DNA from 2 places in the Granulicatella adiacens ATCC 49175 genome. Region 2 is predicted to be linked to the other one. Evidence: a T-box and tRNA genes for the amino acid it is inferred to sense, from the RefSeq annotation. Region 2 holds a T-box; the other holds one or more tRNA genes.
The links. The T-box of region 2 lies ahead of NQ540_RS07710 (valine--tRNA ligase). A T-box ahead of a tRNA ligase gene usually reads a tRNA of that ligase, here a tRNA-Val.

Region 1: it encodes a tRNA-Val, which carries the amino acid that the T-box ahead of NQ540_RS07710 (valine--tRNA ligase) is inferred to sense. The anticodon was not compared.

Annotation. Positions count from the first base shown of each region.
Region 1 is NZ_CP102283.1:548,833-552,179, reverse strand. Features, by position in the region: tRNA gene NQ540_RS02885 (tRNA-Gly) at 9-79, opposite strand; tRNA gene NQ540_RS02880 (tRNA-Phe) at 93-165, opposite strand; tRNA gene NQ540_RS02875 (tRNA-Asp) at 189-261, opposite strand; tRNA gene NQ540_RS02870 (tRNA-Met) at 265-337, opposite strand; tRNA gene NQ540_RS02865 (tRNA-Ser) at 347-436, opposite strand; tRNA gene NQ540_RS02860 (tRNA-Ile) at 449-522, opposite strand; tRNA gene NQ540_RS02855 (tRNA-Met) at 537-610, opposite strand; tRNA gene NQ540_RS02850 (tRNA-Ala) at 627-699, opposite strand; tRNA gene NQ540_RS02845 (tRNA-Pro) at 708-781, opposite strand; tRNA gene NQ540_RS02840 (tRNA-Arg) at 786-859, opposite strand; tRNA gene NQ540_RS02835 (tRNA-Leu) at 877-962, opposite strand; tRNA gene NQ540_RS02830 (tRNA-Gly) at 988-1,059, opposite strand; tRNA gene NQ540_RS02825 (tRNA-Thr) at 1,074-1,146, opposite strand; tRNA gene NQ540_RS02820 (tRNA-Leu) at 1,151-1,232, opposite strand; tRNA gene NQ540_RS02815 (tRNA-Lys) at 1,250-1,322, opposite strand; tRNA gene NQ540_RS02810 (tRNA-Val) at 1,328-1,400, opposite strand; rRNA gene rrf (5S ribosomal RNA) at 1,412-1,527, opposite strand; rRNA gene NQ540_RS02800 (23S ribosomal RNA) at 1,606-3,347, opposite strand, start outside.
Region 2 is NZ_CP102283.1:1,572,330-1,575,676, reverse strand. Features, by position in the region: gene NQ540_RS07725 (DUF1310 family protein) at 1-180, shown strand, start outside; gene NQ540_RS07720 (hypothetical protein) at 326-682, shown strand; gene NQ540_RS07715 (alpha/beta hydrolase) at 703-1,524, shown strand; T-box leader at 1,580-1,794, shown strand; gene NQ540_RS07710 (valine--tRNA ligase) at 1,853-3,347, shown strand, end outside.

The DNA.
Region 1 (3,347 bases), 940 kb from region 2:
ATATTTAAAGCGGGTGACGAGAATCGAACTCGCGACAACAGCTTGGAAGGCTGTAGTTTTACCACTAAACTACACCCGCATTATATTTAGAATGGCTCGGGACAGAATCGAACTGCCGACACCTTGAGCTTCAATCAAGTGCTCTACCAACTGAGCTACCGAGCCTAGCGAATATTATATTCATCTAACGGTCCCGACGGGAATCGAACCCGCGATCTCCTGCGTGACAGGCAGGCATGTTAACCCCTACACCACGGAACCTAATTGCGGGAGTAGGACTCGAACCTACGACCTTCGGGTTATGAGCCCGACGAGCTGCCAACTGCTCCACCCCGCGATAATATTAAGGAGGATAAGGGATTCGAACCCTTGCACGCTTTTACACGCCTGACGGTTTTCAAGACCGTTCCCTTCAGCCGGACTTGGGTAATCCTCCAAGATATAACTATGGACCTTGTAGGACTCGAACCTACGACCGGACGGTTATGAGCCGTCTGCTCTAACCACCTGAGCTAAAGGTCCAAGCTCTAAAGAAATAGCGGCGAAGGGGATCGAACCCCCGACCTCCCGGGTATGAACCGGACGCTCTAGCCAGCTGAGCTACACCGCCATGATATTAAATTTAATGGAGACTAGCGGGATCGAACCGCTGACCTCCTGCGTGCAAAGCAGGCGCTCTCCCAGCTGAGCTAAGCCCCCATAAGAAATCGGGAATACAGGATTCGAACCTACGACCCCTTGGTCCCAAACCAAGTGCTCTACCAAGCTGAGCTAATTCCCGAATATGCACCCAACAGGAGTCGAACCTGTAACCGCTTGATTCGTAGTCAAGTACTCTATCCAATTGAGCTATGGGTGCATTGTATATTTAGTTAATGCCGAGGACCGGGGTCGAACCGGTACGGTCATCACTGACCGCAGGATTTTAAGTCCTGTGCGTCTGCCAATTCCGCCACCCCGGCATGGGCCATGGTTTTACATTGGCTAAGCGGAAGACGGGGTTCGAACCCGCGACCCCCACCTTGGCAAGGTGGTGTTCTACCACTGAACTACTTCCGCAAATTTGGTTTTAATGCCGGCTAAAGGACTTGAACCCTCGACCCTCTGATTACAAATCAGATGCTCTACCAACTGAGCTAAGCCGGCTAAGTGCGGGTGAAGGGACTCGAACCCCCACGCCTCGCGGCGCTAGATCCTAAATCTAGTGCGTCTGCCAATTCCGCCACACCCGCAATTTCTACTATGAGAATGAGTGATACAGGGCTCGAACCTGTGACCCTCTGATTAAAAGTCAGATGCTCTACCAACTGAGCTAATCACTCATCAATGGAGGTTAACGGGATCGAACCGCTGACCCTCTGCTTGTAAGGCAGATGCTCTCCCAGCTGAGCTAAACCTCCATTATAATAAAGCGTGGCAACGTCCTACCCTCGCAGGGAGAAACCCCCAACTACTATCGGCGCTAAGAAGCTTAACTTCTGTGTTCGAGATGGGAACAGGTGTATCCTTCTTGCCATCGTCACCACACTTTATTTCTGAAAAAACTTTCGTTCTTTCAAAACTGAATCTATATCCAACTCCATCAATCTACCAGCTATACAACTCGTGGTTAAGTCCTCGACCGATTAGTACTAGTCCGCTCCATGCCTCGCGGCACTTCCACTTCTAGCCTATCTACCTGATCGTCTCTCAGGGGTCTTACTCACTTAATGTGATGGGAAATCTCATCTCGAGGGGGGCTTCACGCTTAGATGCTTTCAGCGTTTATCCCGTCCACACATAGCTACCCAGCGATGCTCTTGGCAGAACAACTGGTACACCAGCGGTGTGTCCATCCCGGTCCTCTCGTACTAAGGACAGCTCCTCTCAAATTTCCAACGCCCGCGACGGATAGGGACCGAACTGTCTCACGACGTTCTGAACCCAGCTCGCGTACCGCTTTAATGGGCGAACAGCCCAACCCTTGGGACCGACTTCAGCCCCAGGATGCGATGAGCCGACATCGAGGTGCCAAACCTCCCCGTCGATGTGAACTCTTGGGGGAGATAAGCCTGTTATCCCCAGGGTAGCTTTTATCCGTTGAGCGATGGCCCTTCCATGCGGAACCACCGGATCACTAAGCCCGACTTTCGTCCCTGCTCGACTTGTAGGTCTCGCAGTCAAGCTCCCTTCTGCCTTTACACTCTTCGAATGATTTCCAACCATTCTGAGGGAACCTTTGGGCGCCTCCGTTACACTTTAGGAGGCGACCGCCCCAGTCAAACTGCCCGTCTGACACTGTCTCCCACCCCGGTAAGGGGTGCGGGTTAGAGTGGTCATGTCACAAGGGTAGTATCCCACCGTTGCCTCCTCCGAAACTGGCGTCCCGGATTCTTCAGCTCCTACCTATCCTGTACATGTGACACAAACACTCAATATCAAACTACAGTAAAGCTCCATGGGGTCTTTCCGTCCTGTCGCGGGTAACCTGCATCTTCACAGGTACTATAATTTCACCGAGTCTCTCGTTGAGACAGTGCCCAGATCGTTACGCCTTTCGTGCGGGTCGGAACTTACCCGACAAGGAATTTCGCTACCTTAGGACCGTTATAGTTACGGCCGCCGTTTACTGGGGCTTCAATTCAAAGCTTCGCTTGCGCTAACCTCTCCTCTTAACCTTCCAGCACCGGGCAGGCGTCAGCCCCTATACGTCATCTTTCGATTTTGCAGAGACCTGTGTTTTTGATAAACAGTCGCCTGGGCCTATTCACTGCGGCTGGTATTGCTACCAGCACCCCTTCTCCCGAAGTTACGGGGTCATTTTGCCGAGTTCCTTAACGAGAGTTCGCTCGCTCACCTTAGGATTCTCTCCTCAACTACCTGTGTCGGTTTGCGGTACGGGTCCTATAAATCTTGCTAGAAGCTTTTCTCGGCAGTGTGACATCAGAAACTTCGGTACTAAACTTCCCTCCCCGTTACAGCTTGTCGCATCTGTGATAAGCATTTGACTCATCAGCCGACTCACTGCTTGGGCGTACACTTCCAGTCGTACGCTTTTCTTAGCCTCCTGCGTCCCTCCATTGCTCAAACGATTTATAGAAGTACAGGAATATCAACCTGTTGTCCATCGACTACGCCTATCGGCCTCGCCTTAGGTCCCGACTAACCCTGGGAGGACGAGCCTTCCCCAGGAAACCTTAGTTATTCGGTGGACGGGATTCTCACCCGTCTTTCGCTACTCATACCGGCATTCTCACTTCTAAGCGCTCCACATGTCCTTACGGTCATGCTTCACCGCCCTTAGAACGCTCTCCTACCACTGGACCATAAGGTCCAATCCACAGCTTCGGTAATCTGTTTAGCCCCGT
Region 2 (3,347 bases):
TCTTACAAGGTTAATGTGGATAAAATGCCATCTGTAGAGGATAGGGGCCTTAATTCTGAGCTTTTGATTAACGGGAATGAAAACTTGAGAATGAAATTCACTATTATAAAAAAAGACGGGAAATATGAATTTGGTGGTGGTTTTACTTATGAAGAGTTAGATAAGTTCTTGAAACAGTAATCCGTTATGTGCCACAAAAATTAATTAAACCAGCCGAACCTAGCAGTGATGCTGGGTTCTTTTTTACGAGCAAGTATAGTAAAAACGCTGGTGGAGCAGTATAATAAAGATAAATTCAGGAATCCGTTTTTAGGGAGAGGGGCTGTTGGAAATGAGTCAAAAAGCTAGAGAAATTGTCACCATTGCGTTTGGGGTCACTAGTTGCGCAAATGCAATCTATCAGCTAGTATTTCGTCGAGATATCGCACTGTTTTTTTTGAGTGTGATGGTTAGTAGGCTTGCCTTTTATACTTGGGTAAATCGGGATAATCCAGATAAGTTCAAAAGGCTCAATCACGGATTAGTTGTCGTCTTTATTGGGATGGTAGCTGCTACTGCCTTTTTCCTCATCATGAATCATTTTTTTGGATTTGAGCAATGGGAGCCTTGGCAAAAATCCGTCGTTCAATTGTCGTTTATCTTTGGGTTAGTGCCAGTAGTGAATCGATATTTAAAAAAATAATCATTTAACGGAGGTGTCCTATGGCACTTTTACACGTTTCATTCTTTTCAAAAACATTAATGAGAACAATCCCCTTGTCAGTCTACTTACCTAGCGATGCGGTGGATTTTAATAATCAGTATCTTTCCGAAGGGCCGTACAAAGCGTTGATGTTACTGCACGGAGTATTAGGCAGCGAACAGGACTGGGTCAACCAGACGCGAATTCTTCGATACGCAAAAGAGAAAAATCTCGTCTTGATTATGCCTTCGGGGGAAAATCATTTCTACGTAGACCAACCGTGGAACTATACAAACTATGGAGAATTCATCGGGGTGGAGCTTCCAGAAATCTCACGTCGCATGTTTCCTATTTCTCGAAAACGGGAAGACTTAGGCATTGCCGGGCTTTCGATGGGTGGATACGGGGCACTTCGAAACGGCATCAAATATCCCGACACCTTTAGCGTGATTGGGGCGTTCTCTAGCGCGATTAAGAGACAGGCACTTCCACCTGAGGAGATTCCAGAAGCACCGTTCTTTTTAAGAAAAAGCTTTTTGGAGGCGGTCTTCAAAGATGAGGAGACCTTTGTAGCGGAAGGCAATCAGTTGTATCATGCCGTCCAAACAATGGAGCGTAAGGACGCGCTCTCAATTTTTATGGCATGTGGTACGGAAGATTGGCTTTTGGAAGACAATCGTAGCTATAGCAGCTTTTTGAAAGAACAAGGAGTGTCGCTAACGTATAAAGAGTACTTCGGCGGACACGAATGGGATTTCTGGGATTGGTCCATCAAAGAGTTTTTGGATTGGTGGATTCCAGAAGATGCAGACCTAGGCGTGTCTAGCGGGAATGTGAGGTAGAAGATAGCGCGATATTGTTGCAAGCGTCGGGTTTGAATGGTAGAATATTTTGTATATTAGAGCGATGAACAAGAGGAGTAAAATGACTTTGTTTACGAGAGAGGGAAGACTTGGTGCAACTTCCTAGCAAATTCATTTGAAGGTAGCTTGTGAGCTTACTCTACGAAAAGAAGTAATAGAGTACGGAGACGACACTTCGTTACCAACATCGAGGCGTAATGAATTTTTACGCGAATATTAGGTGGTACCACGAATTTAATCGTCCTATGGAGAGTGTCTTCATAGGATTTTTTTATTGGACACAAACAAGATACAAGGAGGAAAATCAATGGCTAAAGAAATGTCATCTAAGTTTCAACCACAAGAAGTTGAAGCTGGGAAATATCAATGGTGGGTTGATTCAGGCGTCTTCCATCCAAACGAAGATCCAAACGCTGAACCTTATTCAATCGTTATCCCGCCACCAAACGTAACAGGGAAATTACACTTAGGACATGCTTGGGACGTAACGTTACAAGATATGATTATCCGTCAAAAACGCATGCAAGGATTCGACACTTTATGGTTACCAGGGATGGACCATGCGGGGATTGCAACTCAAGCAAAAGTAGAAGAAAAATTACGCGGAGAAGGCTTATCTCGTTATGACCTTGGCCGTGAGAAGTTTCTTGAACAAACATGGAAATGGAAGGAAGAATATGCCAGCCATATCCGTGAACAATGGGCAAAAATGGGGATTTCTGTAGACTACCGCAGAGAACGTTTCACATTAGATAATGGGTTATCTGACGCCGTGAAGAAAGTCTTCGTTACATTATACGAAAAAGGCTTAATCTACCGTGGTGAGTACATCATCAACTGGGACCCTAAAGCAAAAACGTCATTATCCGATATCGAAGTCATCCATAAAGACGTAGAAGGTGCATTCTATCATATGAACTACCCTCTAGCAGACGGAAGTGGATTCCTAGAAATCGCAACGACTCGTCCAGAAACACTTCTTGGAGATACAGCGGTTGCGGTTCACCCATACGACGAACGTTACCAAGCGCTTATTGGGAAAACAGTTATCTTGCCGTTAATGAACCGTGAAATTCCAATCATCGCTGACGAATACGTGGAGCAAGATTTCGGAACAGGGGTTGTAAAAATCACTCCAGCGCATGACCCGAACGACTTTGAAGTAGGGAACCGTCATAACTTACCTCGTATTAACGTGATGAACGATGATGCGACAATGAATGAGTTAGCGGGTAAATACGAAGGCATGGACCGTTTTGCGGCGCGTAAAGCTATCGTGAAAGATTTAGAAGAAGCTGGCCTTCTTGTGAAAATCGAAAAACATTTACACAGCGTTGGTCACTCAGAACGTACAGATGTAGTGGTTGAACCACGTCTTTCAAAACAATGGTTCGTAAAAATGGGACCTTTAGCCCAGCAAGCCATCAATGCGCAACGTGCGGAAGGAGACAACACAGTAAACTTCTATCCGCCACGTTTCAATGATGCGTACTTACGTTGGATGGAAAACATTCACGACTGGGTAATTTCACGTCAATTATGGTGGGGACATCAAATTCCAGCTTGGTATCATAAAGAAACAGGCGAAGTATTCGTAGGCATGGAAGCTCCAAGCGACAGCGAAAACTGGACACAAGATCCAGACGTATTAGATACTTGGTTCTCATCTGCGTTATGGCCATTTTCAACAATGGGTTGGCCGGACGAAGATGCAGCCGACTACAAACGTTACTATCCAACAAATACACTTGTAACAGGATACGACATCCTTACTTTCTGGGTAAGCCGTATGATGTTCCAAG